One region of the Brotonthovivens ammoniilytica genome, then DNA from elsewhere that is predicted to be linked to it. Evidence: riboswitches for the same ligand, from Rfam matches in the RefSeq annotation. Region 1 holds a riboswitch; each other region holds the start of a gene.

The links. A riboswitch is a leader RNA that binds a small molecule or an ion and turns the genes downstream of it on or off. The one in region 1 is predicted to bind cobalamin.
Region 2: another riboswitch for cobalamin. It lies ahead of OCV88_RS05115 (ABC transporter substrate-binding protein); the one in region 1 lies ahead of OCV88_RS05700 (sirohydrochlorin cobaltochelatase).
Region 3: another riboswitch for cobalamin. It lies ahead of OCV88_RS09745 (homing endonuclease associated repeat-containing protein); the one in region 1 lies ahead of OCV88_RS05700 (sirohydrochlorin cobaltochelatase).

The regions. Positions count from the first base shown of each region.
Region 1 is NZ_JAOQJQ010000002.1:255,542-262,956, forward strand. It holds gene OCV88_RS05685 (sensor histidine kinase) at 1-723, shown strand, start outside; gene OCV88_RS05690 (MerR family transcriptional regulator) at 957-1,577, shown strand; gene OCV88_RS05695 (DUF362 domain-containing protein) at 1,839-2,009, opposite strand; cobalamin riboswitch at 2,219-2,424, shown strand; gene OCV88_RS05700 (sirohydrochlorin cobaltochelatase) at 2,659-3,663, shown strand; gene OCV88_RS05705 (hypothetical protein) at 3,725-4,642, shown strand; gene OCV88_RS05710 (ABC transporter substrate-binding protein) at 4,642-5,817, shown strand; gene OCV88_RS05715 (FecCD family ABC transporter permease) at 5,830-6,849, shown strand; gene OCV88_RS05720 (ABC transporter ATP-binding protein) at 6,868-7,415, shown strand, end outside.
Region 2 is NZ_JAOQJQ010000002.1:138,824-146,238, reverse strand. It holds gene OCV88_RS05125 (ABC transporter ATP-binding protein) at 1-149, opposite strand, end outside; gene OCV88_RS05120 (FecCD family ABC transporter permease) at 149-1,213, opposite strand; gene OCV88_RS05115 (ABC transporter substrate-binding protein) at 1,216-2,343, opposite strand; cobalamin riboswitch at 2,482-2,624, opposite strand; gene OCV88_RS05110 (cyclic nucleotide-binding domain-containing protein) at 2,813-3,523, shown strand; gene OCV88_RS05105 (hypothetical protein) at 3,598-3,924, opposite strand; gene lsrF (3-hydroxy-5-phosphonooxypentane-2,4-dione thiolase) at 3,947-4,834, opposite strand; gene OCV88_RS05095 (dihydroxyacetone kinase subunit DhaK) at 4,855-5,850, opposite strand; gene OCV88_RS05090 (DAK2 domain-containing protein) at 5,861-6,460, opposite strand; gene OCV88_RS05085 (RpiB/LacA/LacB family sugar-phosphate isomerase) at 6,478-6,936, opposite strand; gene OCV88_RS05080 (pyruvate formate lyase family protein) at 6,996-7,415, opposite strand, start outside.
Region 3 is NZ_JAOQJQ010000003.1:386,047-393,461, forward strand. It holds gene OCV88_RS09740 (bacterial Ig-like domain-containing protein) at 1-2,128, shown strand, start outside; cobalamin riboswitch at 2,431-2,624, shown strand; gene OCV88_RS09745 (homing endonuclease associated repeat-containing protein) at 2,730-3,725, shown strand; gene OCV88_RS09750 (energy-coupling factor transporter transmembrane component T) at 3,750-4,646, shown strand; gene OCV88_RS09755 (ABC transporter ATP-binding protein) at 4,619-6,373, shown strand; gene OCV88_RS09760 (ECF transporter S component) at 6,352-7,290, shown strand; gene OCV88_RS09765 (DUF4430 domain-containing protein) at 7,347-7,415, shown strand, end outside.

The sequences.
Region 1 (7,415 bases):
AATAATGTCCGGGAAGGAATGCAGAATGCCATTCAAGAGCAGATGAAAAGTGAACGGCTGAGAACAGATCTGATTACGAATGTTTCCCATGACATAAAAACGCCGCTGACTTCTATTATTAATTATGTAGATATTTTGAAGAGGGAAGACATTCAGGATGAAAAAATCAGAAGCTATATAGAGATTCTGGACCGGAAATCCCAGAGATTAAAACATCTTACAGAGGATTTGGTAGAGGCTTCAAAAATCAGCTCAGGAAATATTAATCTGAATATTGATGAAATTAATCTGAAACAGCTGCTAAAACAGACAAACGGTGAATTTGAAGAGAAGTTCGCAAGAAAAAATCTGAGTCTTGTATGTACACTTCCGGAAAGCCAGATGCTGATTCGGGCAGATGGAAGAAGAATGTGGCGGGTCATTGAAAACTTATATAATAATGCCGCTAAATATGCGATGCCAAATACAAGAGTCTATGTGGATGGAGAGTTCAAAAATGGAAAGGTAATAGTAACAATAAAGAATATGTCTGAATATCCGCTGAATTTTAGTGCCGAAGAGCTTATGGAACGATTTGTCCGTGGGGATGTATCAAGGAATACAGAAGGAAGCGGTCTGGGACTTGAGATAGCAAGAAACCTGACTGTGATGCAGAAAGGCTCCTTTGATATTTATCTGGATGGAGATCTGTTTAAAGTAACAATTGCTTTTGATGCGGTTTAAAGTGCAGGCAGATTGCCATTAAAGAATGAATGTCTGTATCTGGGGCAGTCTATACAATTTAACAAGGGCGGATTCGACGCAGGCAGATATTGCAAAAAGTTGTCGAATCCGCCTTTTTCCTGTTATAAGAGGGCAGTTTATGCCGAAACTTGCGATGAAAAGAGGATTGAGCACAGGAATATCTATGTTATACTTGTTTTAACAGTAAGTGGACTGTAAAAGGAGGTCAGAAATTGGAAGAAGTACGTTACATGATTTCGGATGCAGCGAACCTGCTTCATGTGGAATCACATGTGTTACGTTATTGGGAAGAAGAATTAGAGCTTGAAATACCAAGAAATGAAATGGGTCACCGTTACTATACAGAAGAGAATATTATTCAATTTGAAAAAATCCGAAAATTAAAAGAGGAGGGATATCAGCTGAAGGCAATAAAAATGCTTGTACATAATACAAATCCTCAGATACCGGACGAGCTTAAGACCACAGAAGTCGTGTCCAAAGCTCAGACGGAAACCGCCTGTGTGCAGACCAAAACAGATCCCGGGATGTCAAAACTGGATCAGTTTCAGCTTTTAATGACCCGGATTGTCAGAGACGCTATTGCAGAAAATAACCATGAACTGGGAAGAGAAGTCAGCACCCAGGTAGGGGATAAAGTAATCAAAGAGATGAATTATCTGATGAGGGAGCGGGAAGAACAGGAAGAAGAACGATTCCGGAAACTGGATGAGGCGATTCGCATCAGACAGAAACGAATGCGGCGGCAGAAAAAGGAGAAGAAGGTTAAATGCCGCAGGGGGGACAAGCCCGGTAAACTTCGTCTTGAACCCCAGGAAAGTACTTTATCCTAGAGGGAAGCGGACAAGTTCTGCCGGAAATGGATTTAGAATAGCAGCATAAAATAATGGACGGTTCAGTATTTGCTGGGCCGTCCATTATTTTATGCTATAGAAAAGTTTTGTGAACTTCTCTGTTTTTAAAGTATAAAAATCCGCAGGTATCTATCGGAGACAGTATAAAAAATAACCATCACTGTCTGACGATAAATACCTGCGGAACAGGTCCCTCAGCCCTGAGGGAAAAGCGGAAGGAACCGCCTTATTTAGTATGTATTATTCAGCTGCAATAGCGCCTACTGGACATCCATCTGCACAAGAACCGCAGTCGATGCAGGAACCAGCATCAATTACATACTGAGAATCTCCTTCTGCAATAGCGCCTACTGGACATGTGCCAGCGCAGGCTCCACAGTTGATACAAGAATCTGAAATTACGTATGCCATCGGTTTTTCCTCCTTTAAAATAAACAATCTTTATCAGCAAGCTTTTAAGCTTAAAGCTTATTCTAATACAAATAGATTGGAAATGCAAGGACTTTGAAATAGAAATTACTGTAGAAAAATAATCAATAAGGAATGGAAAAAATATGGATAATTCAGGAAAAAATATAGATTTTATTGCGGCTTTTTCAGGCCTGTGCTAGAATAAATGAAAATTGAATCAGGCATCCGGTGCCGTTGTCGAAAGAAACATCAAAGACAATAGTTAAAAGGGAAACAGGTGTAAATCCTGTACGATCTCGTCACTGTAAATAGGGAGTGCCAGGCCATGTGTATTACACAGTCACTGATTAATCGGGAAGGCGGCTTGGTATGAGGATCTATAAGTCAGGAAACCTGCCGGCTGCTGGTACGGGAACAGGGGTTCCAGATCACGAGTAATTGGTTGTACCGGATAAAATTCAGAAGTCGTGAAACCTTTTGCCATACCCGCAAAAGGTTTTTGTTTACTTTATAGGATATTTTTTCAGGAGTTTTAGCTGTTGTATGATTCTGGTGATGTGGACGCCATGTTTTCGGACTTCAATTTTTATATTCTCATCATAGACAATGGGATGGACGACAGATTCATTCCAGGATAAGGAGGAAAAAGATGAAGAAGAGAAAACTTATGACAGTGCTTGCCGGAGTGGGGGTGGCAGCTTTTATGCTTGCCGGCTGCGGTGACAAGAAAACAGAACCTGCCAATGCAGATGCTTCAGCGTCAAAGGAGCAGACAAGCGAAGCAGCGCCGGAGCAGGAAGATGAGGAAAATTACAATACAGGAGACGCATCTCTTGACAACACAAGAAATCAGGATGAGATCGGGGAAAAAGAGCTTCTGGTTGTAAGTTTCGGGACAAGCTATAATGACAACCGCCGTCTGACAGTAGGAGCCATTGAAAACAGTCTGGAAGAAAAATTCCAGGATTACTCAGTAAGAAGAGGTTTTACAAGCCAGATTATTATTGATCATGTAAAATCAAGAGATAACGTTGCCATTGATAATGTAAAAGAAGCTCTTGACCGTGCGGTAAACAATAAAGTAAAAACATTAGTTATCCAGCCGACACATTTGATGGATGGTTTGGAATATAATGATGTTGTGGATGAAGTAGCAGGATATACAGATTCCTTTGACCAGATCGCAATCGGCAAACCATTGCTGTCAAGTGATGAAGATTTTAATGCGGTAATCAAAGCCATTACAGAGGATACTAAAGCATATGATGACGGTGAGACTGCAATCTGTTTTATGGGACATGGAACTGAGGCTGAATCTAATCAGGTATATTCCAAAATGCAGACAATGCTGAACGATGCAGGATATAAAAATTATTATGTAGGAACAGTGGAAGCTGCCCCATCTTTGGATGATGTACTTGCATCTGTGAAAAAAGGAAACTATAAACGGGTGGTTCTTCAGCCATTAATGATTGTCGCAGGTGATCATGCCAACAATGATATGGCCGGTGGAGAAGCAGATTCCTGGAAGAGTACATTTGAAAAAGAAGGTTATCAGGTAGAGACCGTACTGAAAGGTCTTGGTGAGCTTCCGGCTGTCCAGGAAATTTTTGCAGAACATGCCCAGGCAGCTATAGACAGTTTGAAAAAATAAAGATATGTAAACGGTGCCCTGTGAAAGCTTCGCAGGGCACTGCACAGTAATAGAGGTAATTATGAAAAGAATAAAAGTATTGATATTGGTATCCGCATTATCGGCAGTTTGGCTGATGGGGGGATGCGGAAATGAAAAAAAAGATACGGCAGGCAGTCTGTCACAGCAGCAGGATGAAGCAAAAGATACAGAAAACAGCCAGGTGGCATCCTCTAAGGACATGGCAAAAAAGCAGGATGTTGGAACCGCAGATATGAAGGCTGTAAAGGCTTCACAGCTAAAAGAGGGAGAATATGAAATCGCGGTAGATTCTAGTTCTTCCATGTTTAAAATTACTTCCTGCACATTAACTGTGAAAGACGGAAAAATGAAAGCAGTAATGACAATGAGTGGAACCGGGTATCTGAAACTGTTTATGGGTACCGGAGAAGAGGCAGTAAATGCGTCGGAGGAAGAATTTATACCATTTAAAGAAAATTCAGAGGGGATTCATTCATTTGAAGTGCCGGTAGAAGCGCTGGACCAGAAGCTTGACTGTGCAGCCTTCAGTAAAAATAAAGAAAAATGGTATGACCGTGAATTGGTTTTCAGGGCGGATTCTCTGCCGACAGAAGCATTTACAGAAGGTGCATTAACCACAGCTGAAAGCCTGAACCTGAAAGATGGCAGCTATACCGGAAATGTTAAGCTGGAAGGCGGTTCCGGCAGAGCCAGTGTAGAATCACCGGCCCAATTGCAGGTAAAAGACGGGAAGGTTACTGCAAAGATCGTATGGAGCAGTTCTAATTATGATTATATGAAGGTTGACGGAGAGAAATTTGAGCAGATTAATACAGAAGGAAATTCTGCCTTTGAAATTCCTGTCAGCTGTTTTGACCGAAAGATTGCCGTTATTGCAGATACAATTGCCATGAGTGAACCTCATGAAATTGATTATACACTTACGTTTGATTCTGAATCATTAAAAAAGGCTGAATAATGAAAAAAATACATATATTTGTTCTGTGTCTGATGGCAGGAATTTTGATATTGTTTTGTGGAGCCTGTGCAAATCAGAATACGGAGCATTCTGACCGGAAGGGCAAAAATGAAGCCTCTTCCATAAGCTTTAGCGAGCTGGAGCTGGACCACAGTCTGCCTTTGCAGTATGCTGCACAATTTTCGGTAGATTATTATACCGGAGGCTATGCTCTGGTTGATATTACAGAGGGCGGCCGGTTTCTTGTAGTGCCGGAGGGAAAACCTGTTCCCGAAGATATGGAAGAAGATATTGTAGTACTTAAGCAGCCCCTGGATCATATTTATCTTGTGGCTACTTCTGCCATGGATTTTTTCAGGGCGCTGGAAGGGATTGACCAAATCACTCTATCAGGTACTGATGCAGACGGCTGGTATATAGATGAGGCAAAGGAGGCCCTTAAAGAGGGCCGCATGGAATATGCGGGAAAGTATAATGCGCCGGATTACGAACTGATCTTGGATAAAAAATGCAGCCTGGCAGTGGAATCAACGATGATCTATCATAATCCTGAGGTAAAAGAAAAGCTGGAGGATTTTGGCATTCCTGTGCTGGTAGAGCGTTCCAGCTATGAAGGGCACCCTCTTGGAAGAATGGAATGGATTAAGCTGTACGCCGTACTATTGGGAAAGGAAGATCTGGCGGAGACTTATTTTAATGAGCAGATTGCCAGTGTGGAGAAAATACTTTCTGAAGAAAACACAGGTAAAACGGCAGCTTTCTTTTATATAAGCTCCAATGGCTACGTGAATGTTAGAAAATCCGGAGATTATGTTTCAAAAATGATCGAACTGGCCGGAGGAAAGTATATCTTTCAGAATCTGGGAGACGGGGAAAACGCCCTTTCTACCATGAATATGCAGATGGAAAAATTCTATGCTGATGCGAAAGATGCAGATTATCTGATCTATAACAGTACAATTGAAGGGGAACTGAAATCTTTGGATGAACTGCTGGATAAAAGTGAGCTTCTTTCGGATTTCAAAGCGGTTAAGAATGGAAATGTCTGGTGTACCGGAAAAAATTTGTTTCAGGAGACCACCGGACTTTCGGATATGATTGTAGATATCCATCGAATGCTGACAGACGACGATCCAGAATTAACAGAGTTAACCTATATGCACCGGCTGAAGTAAGGGGGATGTCAGATGGCAAAAAAAATGCAGATAAGATATACGATATCTTTTATGATATTGGCAGTTTTGCTGCTGCTTTTATTTTTGTGGAACGTAAATTCCGGAAGCACCAGCCTTACAGCGGGAGAAATATTTGGCATTATTCTGAGAAAGGCCGGGGATGAGACTGCCGTGCGGATTATCTGGGATATTCGTCTCCCAAGAGTGCTGGCTGTAATTATTCTTGGCGGGGCCCTGTCCGTTTCGGGATTTCTTTTGCAGACATTTTTTAATAATCCCATTGCAGGACCTTTTGTACTTGGGATTTCCTCAGGAGCCAAGCTTGTTGTATCACTGGTAATGATTTTTCTGCTGAGTAAAGGATTAACTTCCGGGTCCGGGATTATGATACTGGCCGCGTTTGCGGGGGCAATGATTTCTATGGGATTTATACTGCTGATTTCCAATAAAGTACACCGGATGTCCCTGCTTGTTATCTGCGGAATTATGATTGGATATATCTGTTCTGCAATTACGGATTTTGTAGTTACGTTTGCGGATGATTCTAATATTGTCAATCTTCACAACTGGTCTATGGGAAGTTTTTCGGGAATGTCATGGGAGAATATCCGGGTGATGTCTGTGGTGGCCTTAGGGGCGCTGCTGCTGACTTTTTTGATGTCAAAGCCTATCAGCGCCTATCAGCTGGGTGAAGTATATGCACGGAATATGGGGGTTAATATCCGGGTATTCCGGATTCTTCTAATCCTTTTATCCAGCATTTTGTCTGCGTGTGTAACAGCATTTGCAGGTCCTATTTCCTTTGTGGGAATTGCAGTCCCCCATCTTGTAAAAAATCTTTTAAAAACGGCGAAGCCGATTTTGATTATTCCGGCCTGTTTTCTAGGTGGAGCTGTTTTCTGTCTGTTCTGTGATCTCATTGCCAGAGTTGTTTTTGCTCCCACAGAACTCAGTATTAGTTCAGTGACAGCCGTATTTGGAGCTCCTGTAGTTATATATATGATGATCCGGCAGAAAACAAAAACAGGATAGACAAGGGTGGAAGAGCGGATGAATGATTATTTTATATATACGGATAAAATGACAGTGGGATATTCCGGTAAACCTTTGATTAAAGATATCGAAATACGGGTAAATAAAGGAGAAATATTAACCTTAATCGGACCCAACGGGGCAGGAAAGTCTACCATTCTGAAAAGTATTACAAGGCAGCTGGGATTGATTGCAGGAACCGTTTATCTGGATGGAAAAACAATGGAGAGAATGACAGATAAAGAAGTATCCAGGAAACTTTCGGTAGTTATGACAGAACGGTTAAACCCGGAGCTGATGACCTGCGAAGATGTAGTAGGAACCGGACGTTATCCCTATACTGGCAGGCTTGGAATTTTGAGTGATACAGACAGAATGAAGGTTCGCGAGGCAATGGAAATGGTACATGCCAGGGAATTGGCTGACTGTGATTTTACGCAGATCAGTGATGGACAGCGTCAGCGGATTCTGCTGGCCAGGGCGATCTGCCAGGAACCGGAGATTATTGTGCTGGATGAACCTACCTCCTTTTTGGATATCAGACATAAGCTGGAGCTTTTGACAAT
Region 2 (7,415 bases), 120 kb from region 1:
CCGCACAGCGACTTTAAAAGTGTCGTTTTACCAGTGCCATTTGGACCAAGAAGCGCAAGCATATTGCCCTCTTCAAGGGAAAATGTAATCTTCTCAAATATATTTCTCTTTCCGTATCGAAAAGACAGCTGTTGAACTTCAAGACTCACTACATACTCCCCTTTCTCTGGGTCAGAATTAAATTAATAAAAATCGGTACTCCCAGGAAGGAAATTACTATACCAACAGGCATAATCACCGGGGCCAAAATCAACCTTCCTATTGTATCAGCAGCCAGCATCAGGAGCGCTCCAATAATTGCCGAAAAAGGCAGCAGAAATCTGTGGTCACTGCCAATTATCATTCTGGCAATATGAGGCCCCGCCAGTCCCACAAACCCGATAACACCGGTAAAGCTAATAACCGCTGCGGTTGATAAAACCGCAAGAATGCACACTTCCATTCGGACTCTCTCCGGATGAATCCCCAAAGACTTTGCCACTTCATCATCACCGCTGGCAATAATATTCAACGCCGGAGCAAATATATAGATAGCAATACAGCAGACTGCAACTACCACCAGAACAACCATTACTTCACTCCACTGACTGCCGTTTAAACTTCCAAATGCCCATTGAACCACTTCTGCCAGTTTATGCTCATTTGCAAAAAACTCAATAGTAGAAGTACAGGCACTGAAAAAATAATTCAAAGCAATGCCTGTCAGAACAATAGACGCCGGACTCATTCCCACTTTAATGGAAATCAGATATACCAGCGCCATACATCCAACTGCCCACAAAAAGGCATTAAACACAGTACCGGCCTGGCTTCCTGAAAAGAAGCCAACGCCGAATACAATAGATAAGGAGGCCCCAAATGCCGCTGCATTGGAAATACCGATAGTGAAGGGACTCACCAGCGGATTTCTTGTGGCAGCCTGCATGGCCGCCCCTGAAACAGCAAGACCAAACCCGGCCAAAATCGCCATAACAACCCGGGGCAGCCGCAGCAAAATTACGACTTTTTCCTGATTATCAGTAATTTCTCCACCATTTGCAATTGTATGAAAGATAGCAGTTAACACTTCCTTCATACCTGCCCCGGTAGCCCCAAGTGTTGTAAAAGCCAGAGCCAGAATCAGCATCAGGACAATACCAGCGATAATGATTAGACATTTTATCTTCCGGCTTTTTTTATAGACCTGCTGAATCTCCCCATCATGATATTTCATTATTAATGTAAATCCTTTCCGCTGTAGAAATGTCCGTCTACATCTTTAAATCCCTGGAAATCTTCCATCCATGCCCTGAAAATTTCATCCGGGTCAAGATCCGGCAGTAAATCCGGATACAACATTTTTGCAATATAGCAGGTACCTACCAATTTACCCGCTCCGCCATGGCTGAACTGTGTCATGAAGTATATATCATCGTTCTTTACTGCTGTAATTCCATCCCAGCCCGCACGGCCTGTAATATCTTCATATGCTGCCTTAAACTCATCTTTTGTAGGAGGCTCATACAGCCCGGTTCCTGCCAGGGCTTCTGCAGGTGTTACCAGTTTCACGATCACATCCGGATTCCGTGCAATAACCTCCTCCGGATCTACTTCACTGGCACTGATATTTTCATTATCTACTGCAAAAATGTTCTCTGCTTCTGCATACTCAATCATATCATACATTGGATCTCCAGCCAGCACCGTCGTAAGAGGAGAGGTGCTCTCAAAGTACAGACTTCTTTTCTCCACTCCATCCAGCTGTTTTTTGATATATTCCAGTTTACCATTAAAATAATCATAAAATTCCTGGGCTTTTTCTTCTACCCCAAACATTTTACCTATATTTTCAACCTGATTTTTAAAATCTGCTGTATCATATCCGGAAATTACAAAAACCTTAATCCCGAAGGGTTCCAGCTTCTCTTCTGCTTCCTCATATGCCCCATTATCCGGAATAATTACAACCTCCGGATTCAGTTCAACTATTTTTTCATAGTCCAGTTCTCTCTGACTCTTTCCGATTACATTGTCCGGATCAAACATGCCCCAATATTCTCTGTCCTGCGCAGTGTTTAAATCTACAGAAACAATTTTATCAATAGCCCCGCAGGCACGGATCAGTTCATTATTATATCGAAGTACGCTGGCAGCGCTGTCTACCGGGCATTCCAGCTCTACTTTTCGTCCCACATTATCTGTTAATGTGACAGTCTCTTTTTTTCCGGAATCCTCTTTTGTCTCCTTTGTTGTTTCGGAAGATACGGATTCTCCTTTGTTTTCCTGACCGTTTGTCCCACAGCCGGCCAGGGTGCTCATTGCTAACACGCAGGTCAGCACAATTGCTGCTAGTTTCTTTTTCATGTAATATCCCTCCTGATTTTGCTGCTGTTATCTGTGGAAAACGGAATAAAAATCAAGAAAAAAAGCCCACCACTTCTGTGGGGGCAATATATGTTCAGTGATTTCGTCTGAATTACATTAGTTCCGGTGTCCGCAGAATAACGCTGAATGATACAGGCAAGTATCTGACTTATGAAACAGTGGGAGCAACTACTCCCACAGTCCCAAATACAGTAACGGCCTTGCACAGGATTCGCACCTGTTTCCTTTTATGCTCTCGCACCTGTATATAACTGTATTGAATTACTTCTGCATTATAGCATCCGGGGAAAAATAGTGTCAATAAAAAGAGTGACTTCTTTCCCAAAACCAGAGACTATATATCAGAAAATAATGACATATGTCATTTTATCTAATTTTTATTTATGATATAATATTTAAAAATACTTAAACTATTATATGTACCGTTTTGTATCAGGAGGCAATTTTTATGGAATTTATCAGTGACAAAAACAAACTTGATTACTATATTAAAAAATACCGGTTAAAAGATTATTTTTCTGATGAATACTTTCCTGAACATTATAAATATATGACTGTTACAAAATTTGCCAGAGACGAATATATCTTTACTGAAAGGGGCAACATTCAGTATATGTACATCTTTCTCAACGGTAAAGTAAAAGTCTGCTCTCTACTTCGAAACGGTAAACAGCAGCTTTTAAATCTGATTACCGGAATCTCTTTTTTTGGTGATCTGGAGCTTTTTAACATTACGAATCCCTTTATTACTATTCAGGCTGTCAACGAATCTTATGCTATTGCTCTGCCTCTGACTTTTACTCAGGAACTTCTCTTTCAGGATTCTGTTTTTCTGAAACACATTGGCACACTGCTGGCAAAAAAGATTTATGTATTTACAAGCAATGCTGCATTAAACATGAACTATCCTCTGGAAAACAGGCTGTGCTCTTATCTAAGCTTTATTTCCAAAAAAATCAATATAGAAGGAACGGAATATTCCTACTTCAATGAAAATCTGTCTGAAACAGCAGAACTGCTGGGCACCAGTTACCGGCATCTGCAGCGGACCCTGAAGGATTTAAAAGAGAGCAATATTCTGGAAAAATATGAAAAAGGCTATATTGTAAAAGATTCAAAAGCACTTTCTAAATTAGCTTCCGACGAATATCTGATATAACAACTGCCGGACAGAGCTCTCACCTCTGTCCGGCAGCTTTTTGGAAAAAACATAAAATTGTGACTAAGCGTTCTCTACACTGTTATCTCTACCAGCTCAATAATTGTATTATCTTTCATAATAAATGCAATTTTCATCTGTCCATCCAGTTCCATAGGCTCAAAAATAATTCTGTCAGCATCCTCCAGATAAGGAAGCATATTATCTACCTGATATGCCACATGAGGACTTCTATGCATTATCTCCGGAAAGGGCGTTCCTTCTTCAAATTTCAGATATTCAATTTTATAATCGTAGCTGTCCACATCTGTATTTGCCCAAAATTTCAACTGCTCATTATATATCATATTCGGTTTCTTTGCTGTCACCGGAATACCCAGATGCATATACATAGCTGCCATCTTTCATCCCTCCATTTTTCTTTTACTTCAAAGACCTCTTCCTATCCTGGAAAAATTCATATGCTTCCCGGTCTGTATAGCCTTCATGGACAATTTTACCTACTGCCTGCGCCATTGCCACCGGATCCTCGCTTTGAAAAATATTTCTTCCCATATCTACTCCATGGGCGCCCTGACTAATTGCACGATATGCCATACTCAACGCCTCTGCTTCAGGTAACTTTTTACCTCCCGCAATGATTATAGGCACCGGACACGCAGCTGTAACTTTTTCAAAATCCTCACAATAATACGTCTTTATAAAATGCGCCCCATGCTCTGCCAGAATCCTTGTTGCCAGCAGGAAAAACTTAGCGTTACGCTCCATCTGCTTTCCTACCGCAACCACACCCAGCACCGGCATCCCATAGCGGTCTCCTGCATCCACATATCGGCACAGTGTCTCCAGGGACGCCGTCTCTCCCGGCGATCCAATAAAAGTCTGGACAGCTACTGCCGAAGCATTCATCCTGATTGCATCCTCCATTTCCACTCCCGCACCGTTTCCAATGCTCATATCATCATATAATACAGATGCATCATGAGTGGCCCGCAAACAAATCGCCTGATCCATGGCAGGGGAAAAACTGGAGCGAATCGCCCCTCTGGTCCCCATCAGCACATCCACATATGGTACCAGAGGTTTGATGGTCACATCCATTCTTTCCAGACCTGCCGTAGATCCCATAATATAACCATGATCAAAAGCCAACACCACTGCATTCTTTGACTTTGGATTAAAAATACGGGACAGACGATTTTTGATTCCAAAATCATTATTATTAAGTCCTTTCAGAAAAAATCCTTCTGTTTCCACTGGTACATCCAGATAATAATCTTTACTTGGTTTATTTCCAATATTATCAGCCATTTTTCTTTATTTCCTCCTGCCTATTTCGATAATGCAAATGTATGGACAGGAGTATTCCAGAGCCGCAGACATTCATCATCCCATTTAGCTATATTCAGCTGAAATCCTGCCTGCTCCTGTACTGTCAGAATCTCTCCCACCATATTCGCAACAACTTCTATTCCCTGCTCTTTCAAATAATGAACACAGTCTTTATAAAGGATAAACATCTCCATCAGTGTAGTTGCACCAGTTCCATTTATCATTACAAAACACTTATCGCCTCTCTTTAACGGGATATCTTTTATCAACGCATCTGCCATAATGGAAATGGTTTCTCTGGCCGTTTTTAATGGCTGACGCCCTCCACCGCCTTCACCGTGCTGTCCCATACCGATTTCCATATCTTCATCTCCCAGATCTCCAAAGGACTCTCCGTTTGCCGGATGAGTAGCACATCGGACTGCAACAGAAATTGTTGCCATGGAATCAGCATATTTCTGTGCAAGATCTGCTGCCTCATCCAAAGTTTTCCCTTCTCTGCATGCGGCTGCGGCAATGTGGTATAATGGAATAGCTCCCGCAAGCCCCCGGCGGTCTGCCGCATTACTTCTGGGTGCGTTTGAGATATCCTCCTGGGTAACAACTTTTTTCACTTTTATTCCTGCCTTCTCCGCCATCTTAATTACCATATTAGCGCATAACATATCTCCCGCATGGTTCAGCACAAGGAGCAATACCCCATGTCCCTTATCCGCCAGCTGCAGCGCTTCATATACAGACTGAGGACTCGGAGCAGCAAATACATCACCTACAACCTGAATATCCAGCATACCCTCACCTACAAATCCCGCCTGAGCCGGTTCATGTCCGGAACCGCCCATGGTAACTACCGTTACCCGATCAGCGGTCTTTAATCCTTTACTGATTACCAGATGCCCTCTGACTTCTACAATATCAGCTGCTGCCAGTCCATATCCCTCCAGCATTTCATCTGTCAGTGTATTTGGACTGTTCAGAAATTTTTTCATTTTCATACTCTTCCTCCTATCTGTAATATCCCTGTCTCAATCCTTCAAAAATAAGGGCCATGGAACATGCTCCCGCGTCTTTTACTCCAATAGATTTTTCACCATAATTTTTTGCTCTCCCATATTTTGCTATATAATCTGCCGTATCTTCAGCACCTTTTGCAGCTGCTTTTGCTCCAAGTTCAAGAGCTTCTTCATCACTTTCCGCATTCTTCATTGCTTCCACTGCTGGAATCAATGCATCCATCATGGTTTTTTCCCCGATTTTTGCGTTACTCATACCCTGCAATTCTTTTAATGCACATTCCAACACATCTGCTACCGACGCATCTTCCTTGGCTTCCTGCATACCGGTAATAAATGTGCCAAACAACGGTCCTGCACTTCCGCCCTGAACATTAACAGTCCCCCAGCCCAGGTCTTCAAAAAAGTCCGGAGTTTTTATATAATCTTTTGCAGCCTTTTCTTTGATAAGATTAGCAATTTTGGTCATCGTAATACCATGATCTCCATCTCCGATAACAGCATCTGTCCGGGAAAGGTTTTCTGCATTTTCCAACAGCAGATCTGCCGCCGCCAAAAACATTTTTTTCCACTGTTCTAATGAAACTGCCATATTAATCCCCTCTTTCTCTATCCGTATATTGTTTTTTCTACTGCTTTGATTCTTTTCTGGGCATCCAGCAGAAAATCATGAAAATCATCCAGTCCATCTGTAATCTGAGTGTTTAGGAAAACATCTACCATCTCACATGCCATAAATGGCGCTACGACAAATCCTCCCATTGTCAGAATATTTGAATTATTAATAGCTCTGCTCATTTTAGCTGTATAGGTACTTTCCACCACCGCAGCCCGAATCCCCTGATAGCTGTTGGCCATCTGCGCCATCCCCATACCTGTTCCACAACAGAGAATTCCGAAATCAAAATCTCCCCTCTGTACGGCCGGCACAGCCTCAGGAACAATCTCGTAGTAATCCCTGGCTTCTTTTGCAAAATCTGTATATTCTATATTAAGCTCTTCCAAATGCTTTCTAACAGCTTCTTTTAATTCAAATCCTGATGCATCTGCTCCAATCGCAATCTTCATTTACTTTCTCCTTTTAAATTTTATATCTGGAATTTTCATATCTCTTTTTTAATGAATACTTATACTGCCAATTCTTCTCTTGCCATAATAGAATCCTGCAGTTCTTTTGTCAGATCTACAAACACCGCACTATATCCCCCCACCCGGACAAGCAGATCTCTGTATTCATCAGGATTTTTCTGGGCTTCTTTTAAATCTTCGGCACTGACAACCAGATACTGTATCTGCTGCCCGCCGGCATCCATGTATGTACGCACCAGATCTGCCCACTTTGCAATATCTCTGGATGTGTTCACTGTTGTCATACTAAATCTCTGATTAAACGTAACACCATTAGTTGTATGATAAGTATCTATAGCTCTTGCCGCAGAAAAGTGTCTTGCTGTTATTCCTCTGGAATCGGAATACCTGGAGGGGGCCACTGAATCTGACAAATGCTCCCCGGCTCTTCTTCCATCAGGAGTAGCTCCCGTCTGATG
Region 3 (7,415 bases), on a different contig from region 1:
TGAGCAGATTGAAGGTTACGGTGTAATTGCGAAATATTATGTAGATTACGGCCCGTCAGGAAATTACAGTGACTGGCTTGCTTCCGGCGGAGTAACTGCGACCATAGACCGGGTAACGCTGAAAGCTGGAACAAAAACATTAAAGGCAGGATTTTATGGCGGATATGCATCAGCCGCAAATATTGTAAATATCAGTAATTCTACCATAGAAAAAGGTGTTGTAATTGGATATGACAAAGAGCAGGTAAAAATAGGCTCTTTTACAGGAAATAACACGGGAACAATTAATAACTGCCACAGTTATGCAGAAGTTTATGGTAAAAATTATGTAGGCGGTATTGCTGGAGCAAAAGGTGAAGCAATGGGAACCAGCCGGGTTCTAAACAGTTCTTTCCAGGGTAAGATAGAGGCAAGCGGAAATTATGTGGGAGGAATCTATGGCTCCGGTTATACTTCCAGTTCTGCGCCGAATACCCCGTGTGTCAGCATAGAAAACTGTTTTGTATCAGCTGATATTACCGGCGCCACCTATGTTGGAGGTATTCTTGGCGGAGAACCTGTATCAAAACAGTGCTGGGCAAATGGAATCGGATATATCCGCAATAATCATTTTTACGGAACACTGAAAGGTGATGTAACCGGCGGTATTATCGGTTTTATGAAATCTCTGGACCGCTATAATATTATTTCCAATAATTATTATGTGGATACCTGTGGAACGGATAAAGGAATCGGACAGGTAGAAAGCATTGATACAAGTCAGAAAATTGAAAGAGAAGATGCTGTATATACTATGACAGAGAGTTACTGCCGTGATGACGATCCTCTTGGAAAGGATGCCCATAAGCTGGCGAAAGCCGCATCTGCAGAAGAATTTTCTGATGGAACAATCACAGATGCTTTAAATGCAGGTGAGGGAAGCAGTAAAAACTGGGGACAGGGTACCAAATATCCGGTATTTGAAAAGGAGATCACTGTTTATATTTCATCTTTGGAAGTAACAGATTATAAAGCCGAATATAAAGAGGGCGAAGAATTTACCTCAGAAGGAATCAAGGTAATTGCTCATATGAGTGACGGAACTTCTAAAGAAATTCCTGCAGATCAGGTAACGTTCTCCGGATTTGTCAATACACCGGGAACCTGGACCATTACAGCTTCTTACGAGGGAGCAACCAAAATGTTTACCGTAAAGGTAACAGCAATGACAGATGAAGATTATGCTAAGAAAGTTTCTGATGCAATCGCAGAAATCGGAACCGTAACCCTTGAGAGCAAAGAGGCAATCCAGGCAGCCAGAGAAGCATATGATCAGCTCAGCGAAGATCAGAAAGCACTGGTAGAAAATTACGAAGTGCTGACAGCAGCAGAAGAAACATATGCGAAGCTGCAGGAGGAAGCAGAAAAAGAAGAAGCAGATCAAAAAGCAGCGCGGGCAGTGGAAGATGCAATCGCAGAAATTGGAACCGTAACCCTTGAGAGCAAAGAGGCAATCCAGGCAGCCAGAGAAGCATACGATCAGCTCAGCGAAGATCAGAAAGCGCTGGTGAAAAACTACGAAGTGCTGACAGCGGCGGAAGAAACATATGCGAAGCTGCAGGAGGAAGCAGAAAAAGCAGAAGCAGATCAAAAAGCAGCACAGGCAGTGGAAAAGGCGATTGCAGAAATCGGGACAGTAACCCTTGAGAGCAAGGAAGCAATTCAGTCAGCCAGAGAAGCATACGATCAGCTTAGTGAAGATCAGAAGGCGCTGGTGAAAAACTACGAAGTGCTGACAGCGGCAGAAGAAACATATGCGAAGCTACAGGAGGAAGCGGAGAAACCAGAAAAGCCTGAAAAACCGCAGAATCCGGAAGAAACAGAGAAACCTGAAAAACCGCAGAATCCGGAAGAAACAGAGAAACCTGAAAAACCACAGAAACCGGAAAATCCGGAAAGTCCAACTGATCAAAAACCGGACGGAACTGATCAGGATCAGAATAAAGCTCCGGATAAAGAGCAGCAGGAAGATACCACAGATGTTGTAAAGACAGGTGACGCACAACATATAGTTCTCTGGTTTGGTGCAGCGGGAATTGCAGGTGTTGGAATTCTTGTGTTGACACAAAGAAAAAAGAATACAAAATAACATAAAAAAGATTTACAAAAGATGACATAGGGAATCGGATTGTTGATTTGTGGCAGCCGTCTTAACTTTTCAGAAGGTTAGGGCGGCTGCTTTTTCTAAGATATAAAGTGCAGGGGTATAGCAAGCACAATTTGTAAAAAAATTTGTTGAAAAAGTATTTTCTTTGGCGGTTTTGGGCTGTGGCATAAAAAAAGTACAAAAACTTTGACTTGCAAGTTGCAAAATATTATAATAAAAATCAGTAACTTACGTCTTGAAATTGAAAAAATCATTGAAAATTAGGAAGATAAGAGGAACTAATAAGAAAATAAGTTGTTATATGTTCTGCTTCATGAAAGCAGCTAAGAGGGAAGCAGGTTCAAGTCCTGCGCGGTCCCGCCACTGTAAGCGGTAAGTTTTGTCTGTGACGATAATAGTCAGCCACTGAATTTTTGGGAAGGTAAGATAAAGCGCTTGAACCGCAAGCCAGGAGACCTGCATATAACATATGGCATGCTGGCGGTGAATCAAAATTGCCATAAATAGAGTATATTTTAGTACAGGAAAACGGACTGTGATATATATCACAGTCCGTTTTCCTGTACTAAGTTAAGAGGACAATATGGTACTAACAGAAAAAGATCAGGGGTTATTAAAAAGGAAATTTGCCGGATTAGTAGTGAGCTGCGCCGGTGAAACGGAAAGGAATGAAGAGGAAAAAAAGAATAAAAAGTCCGTTTCCTGGCGTTATTTTTCCCTGAGTTCTAAAACAGGAAAGTTTTTATATCAGGCATTCCGGGATGAAGAATTGTTATTTATCCTGAGAAAAATAGCTGAAAAACTAAATCATTCTCCTTCGCAGAAGGAAGTTTTATGGGTATTCCGTGAATATATCAAAAAAAGATTTCAGAAATGGCCCTATGCGCTGGAGCGGGCAGGGTTATCCAAAGGAGCTGGAAAAGGAGGAAAAACACTGTCACAGGCACAGACAGAAGAACAAGAGAGGAAGGAAATTCTGGAAGAATTAAAAAATATGGCAGAGGTTAACGGTTATCTTCCACATCCTCATCAATGTCCAAAATTAACAGAGAAAATAAAAAAATATTATGATTCCTGGGGGAAGGCGCTGTTGGATGCAGGCATTCCATCAGTCAGATACAGTGAGAAAACGGTGTATTCAATACCGGATTTGAATCAGGAGGAATGGACGCTTCTTCACAAACTCAGCGGTATATCCCGCAGGCTGGGACGGGCCCCTATGCATCATGAAATAGATGAAGATGTAAAACGAAGGCTTCTGGAGCGCTGCGGTTCCTGGAGGAATGTGTTGTATCAGATTGGATTGGAACCGGTGGTAAGAATGAAGCCTTTTGACAAATGTTACCTGGATTATCGGCAAAATCAAAATAAATCAAGGCACAGCCGTAATCTTCGCAATTGCTATTACCGGGTTTTAAATATGGATGAGCCAGCCAGAGCAGATCTGGAAGCATTGAAAAAGAAAGCAGCCAAAGACGGAAAAATGCCTGAAAAAAATCAGGTGCCGGAGCCGGTTAGAAAACGTCTGCAGGATGCCTGCGGCTCCTGGGGAAATGTATTGTATCAGCTGAGAATTTAAAAGATTGGGAGTTATATAGCGGTAATGTTTGAGAATGAATTGGGAGAGAACTGTGAATTTGGATGTTATCATCCTGCAGTCACAGCATGTTATTACATATTGGTGATAGGGATTACGATGTTTTCAATGTCACCGTTCTTTTTATGTGCCACGTTTTTCTTTGCGTGGTTGTATGCCGTTTTAATGCGTGGCAGAAAAGTGATAAAAAAGAATCTGATTATGCTGCTGACCATTGTTGTGCTGATGACGGCAATCAATACCTTTTTTACCCATAATGGAGAAACGGTTTTATTTTATATCAATCGAAACCGGATTACTCTGGAAGCATTTGTTTATGGTCTCAGTGCTTCCGTAATGCTGATTTCGGTGATGATCTGGTTTGAGAGTTTTCAGGCTCTGATGTCATCGGATAAGCTGATTTTTCTGTTTGGGAAATTTATACCTGTGATTGGTCTGGTAATCTCTATGATTTTCAGGTTTGTTCCGTTGTTGAAAAACAGATATGAAGAGATTTCCATGGGACAAAAATGTATGGGAAGAGGCGGACAAAAGGGACTGACAGCCAGAGTACGGCAGCTGGCAAAAGAGGTATCTATTTTAATTGCGTGGTCTTTAGAAGCATCTATTGAAAGTGCGGATTCTATGTCTGCCAGAGGATATGGACTGCGTGGAAGAAGCAGCTTTCATTTGTTTAAAATGACCGGGCGGGATATCAGAATGCTGGTTTATATGGTCGCTGCCGGAGGAGTGGTCATTGCCGGAGGAGCCCTTGGAGAGACTACCATGGCATTCTATCCGAAGCTGATATGGAAGATACCCCATCCGGCAGTTTTTACAGCATTTCTGCTGCTACTGATACTGCCTCTTATCATTGATTTAGCAGGAGAGTATAAATGGAAAAAATCAATTTCAAAAATGTGACATTTCAATATCCGCTGGCAGAGAAGCCGGCGTTGAAACAGGTGTCTTTTCAGGTAAAGCCCTCTGAATTTATTGTTGTCTGCGGAAAATCCGGCTGTGGGAAGAGTACGCTGCTGCGTCATCTGAAGAAAAATCTGATGCCGTATGGCCAGCGGAGCGGGGAAATTTTGTATGAAGGAATTGCCATTGAACAGCTGGATGACAGAAGAAGTGCTTCCGAGATCGGTTTTGTACAGCAGAATCCCGATCATCAGCTGGTAACAGATAAGGTCTGGCATGAACTGGCATTTGGTCTGGAGAGTCTTGGACTGCCGGTAAAAGTAATAAAACGCAGAGTGGCTGAGATGACAAGCTATTTTGGAATACAGACCTGGTTCCGAAAAGATGTCAGCCAGCTTTCCGGAGGCCAGAAGCAGCTGTTGAATCTGGCATCTGTTATGGCCATGCAGCCTCAGATACTGATTCTGGATGAACCGGCTTCTCAGCTGGACCCAATAGCAGCCTCGGATTTTCTTCAGACAGTATATAAAATCAACCGGGATCTTGGGACAACTGTGATTATATCCGAGCATCGTCTGGAAGAAGTATTTCCTATGGCGGACCGGGTGATGGTTATGGATTCCGGAGAAATTGCGGCTTTTGATACACCGGGAAGAATCGGACATATTTTATCCGGTGACGGCAAGTCAGAACCGCATCCCATGTTTTTTGGCCTGCCGGCGGTTATGCGTATGTTTGAACCACTGGAACATATCAGGGAAAATACTCCGCTGACAATCCGGGAAGGACGGATTCATATGGAAGAGTTTTTAGCGAATCTTCCGGAAGAAAAAAAAGCAGAAACGGCAGATACCGGGGCAATTTGGACAAAAGAGACAAAAAGAAAAGAAAAGCAGGCAGGGAAAGCTCTGAGGGAGAGCCGTTTAAAAAATAAGACAGATGCGGCCATTGTGTTAAAGGATCTCTGGTTTCGATATGAGAAAAAGCTGCCGGATGTTTTGAGAGGTCTTTCTTTTGAGGTGAAAAAGGGAGAATGGTATTGTCTCCTTGGCGGAAACGGAACGGGGAAAAGTACGACTTTAAAAGCAATCTGCAATGCCATAACACCCCAGCGGGGCAGGATTACAGTAGATGGCATAACGGTGAAAAAAGAGACGGAGGCACAGCTGTTTGATCATCGACTGGCCATGGTTCCCCAGAATCCGCAGTCTTTGTTTACCGAGATTACAGTGGAAGAGGAACTGCTTGAAGGGATGGCATTTATCCCTTATGATGCGGAAACTAAGATAAAAAATGTGGAACGTATGCTTGATATGATGGGGATTGCGCATCTTAGAAAAGCAAATCCATATGATCTGTCAGGAGGAGAACAGCAGAGACTGGCCATCGGTAAAATTCTGCTGCTAAAACCCTCTGTCCTTCTGATGGATGAGCCAACCAAAGGACTGGACCCGTTTTTTAAAAGGAATCTTGCAAAAATACTTGGCCAGCTTAAAAGTCAGGGTGTGACCATCTTTATGGTCAGCCATGATATCGAATTCTGTGCAGCTTATGCAGATGTCTGTGCTATGTTTTTTGACGGCGAAATTGTAGCCCAGGCGCCTCCGGCAGAATTTTTTGCCGGAAATAATTTTTATACAACTACAGCCAATAAAATTGTCCGGAAGTGGCATCCGGAAATGGTAACGTGCGAGGAGGTAACCAGGTGGCTTCAGGAACTGATCTGACCCTGCGTCAGAAAATTGAAAAAAAGCGGCTTAAAGTGGCTGTAATTATGATATTTATTGCGATACCGTTGGTGATGTTTCTGGGTTTTTCATTTTTGCCGGAAAGCTGGTATATGGTCTTAAGTGCTGTGGTGCTGATTTTAACCATGGCGCCGTTTTTTATGGTATTTGAAAACCGGAAGCCCAGAGCAAGGGAAATTGTTTTGCTGGCCATGATGTGTGCGCTGACAGTAGTGTCACATATTTTCTGTCATATTGTTTTTCCCATTCAGATCGGTACGGCTATGATTATTATCGCCGGAATATCCTTAGGACCGGAAGCAGGATTTTTGATCGGCGCCATGTCAAGATTTGTCTGCAATTTCTACATGGGCCAGGGTCCCTGGACTCCCTGGCAGATGTTCTGCTGGGGACTGCTGGGATTTCTTGCCGGTCTTGCATTTAACAGAAATAATACAGAGTCTGTAAAATCCAGGAATTTTAAGGTGATTATGGGTCCTGTTCTGGCAATGGCTTTTGCTTTTGGAGCTGCGTATCTCAGTTATCTGATCTGGCCGGGGGAGGATGGGACATTTGTTGGATGGAGGCTGTATGTATTTGGCGCTGCAGGACTTTTGGCCGGAGTAATACTGCAGAAAAAACGTCTGCCTGTAGACGGACTGACCCTGGCGTTGTTTACATTTTTTACTACATTTGTCATCTATGGCGGGATTATGAATATCAGTAAGATGATATTATCCGTCAGTCAGCCCGGCGGAGAGGCCATGAGCTTGGATGCACTCCGGGTGCTGTATATTACGGGAGCGCCCTATGATTTTATGCATGCGGGAACAGCCACATTATGCGTATTTATATTTGGAAACAGTATGATTAAAAAGCTGGAGCGGATTAAAATCAAGTACGGAATTTATAAATAGTAAAACATGTGAATCAGAAAATATAGAAATAAAAATCTTTTAAAAAAGAGGCAGGTATGGATAAAGATTTTGAAAAAAAAGTAAAAGGAAAAAAAAGACGGAATATTGCACTGACAGCGGTAATA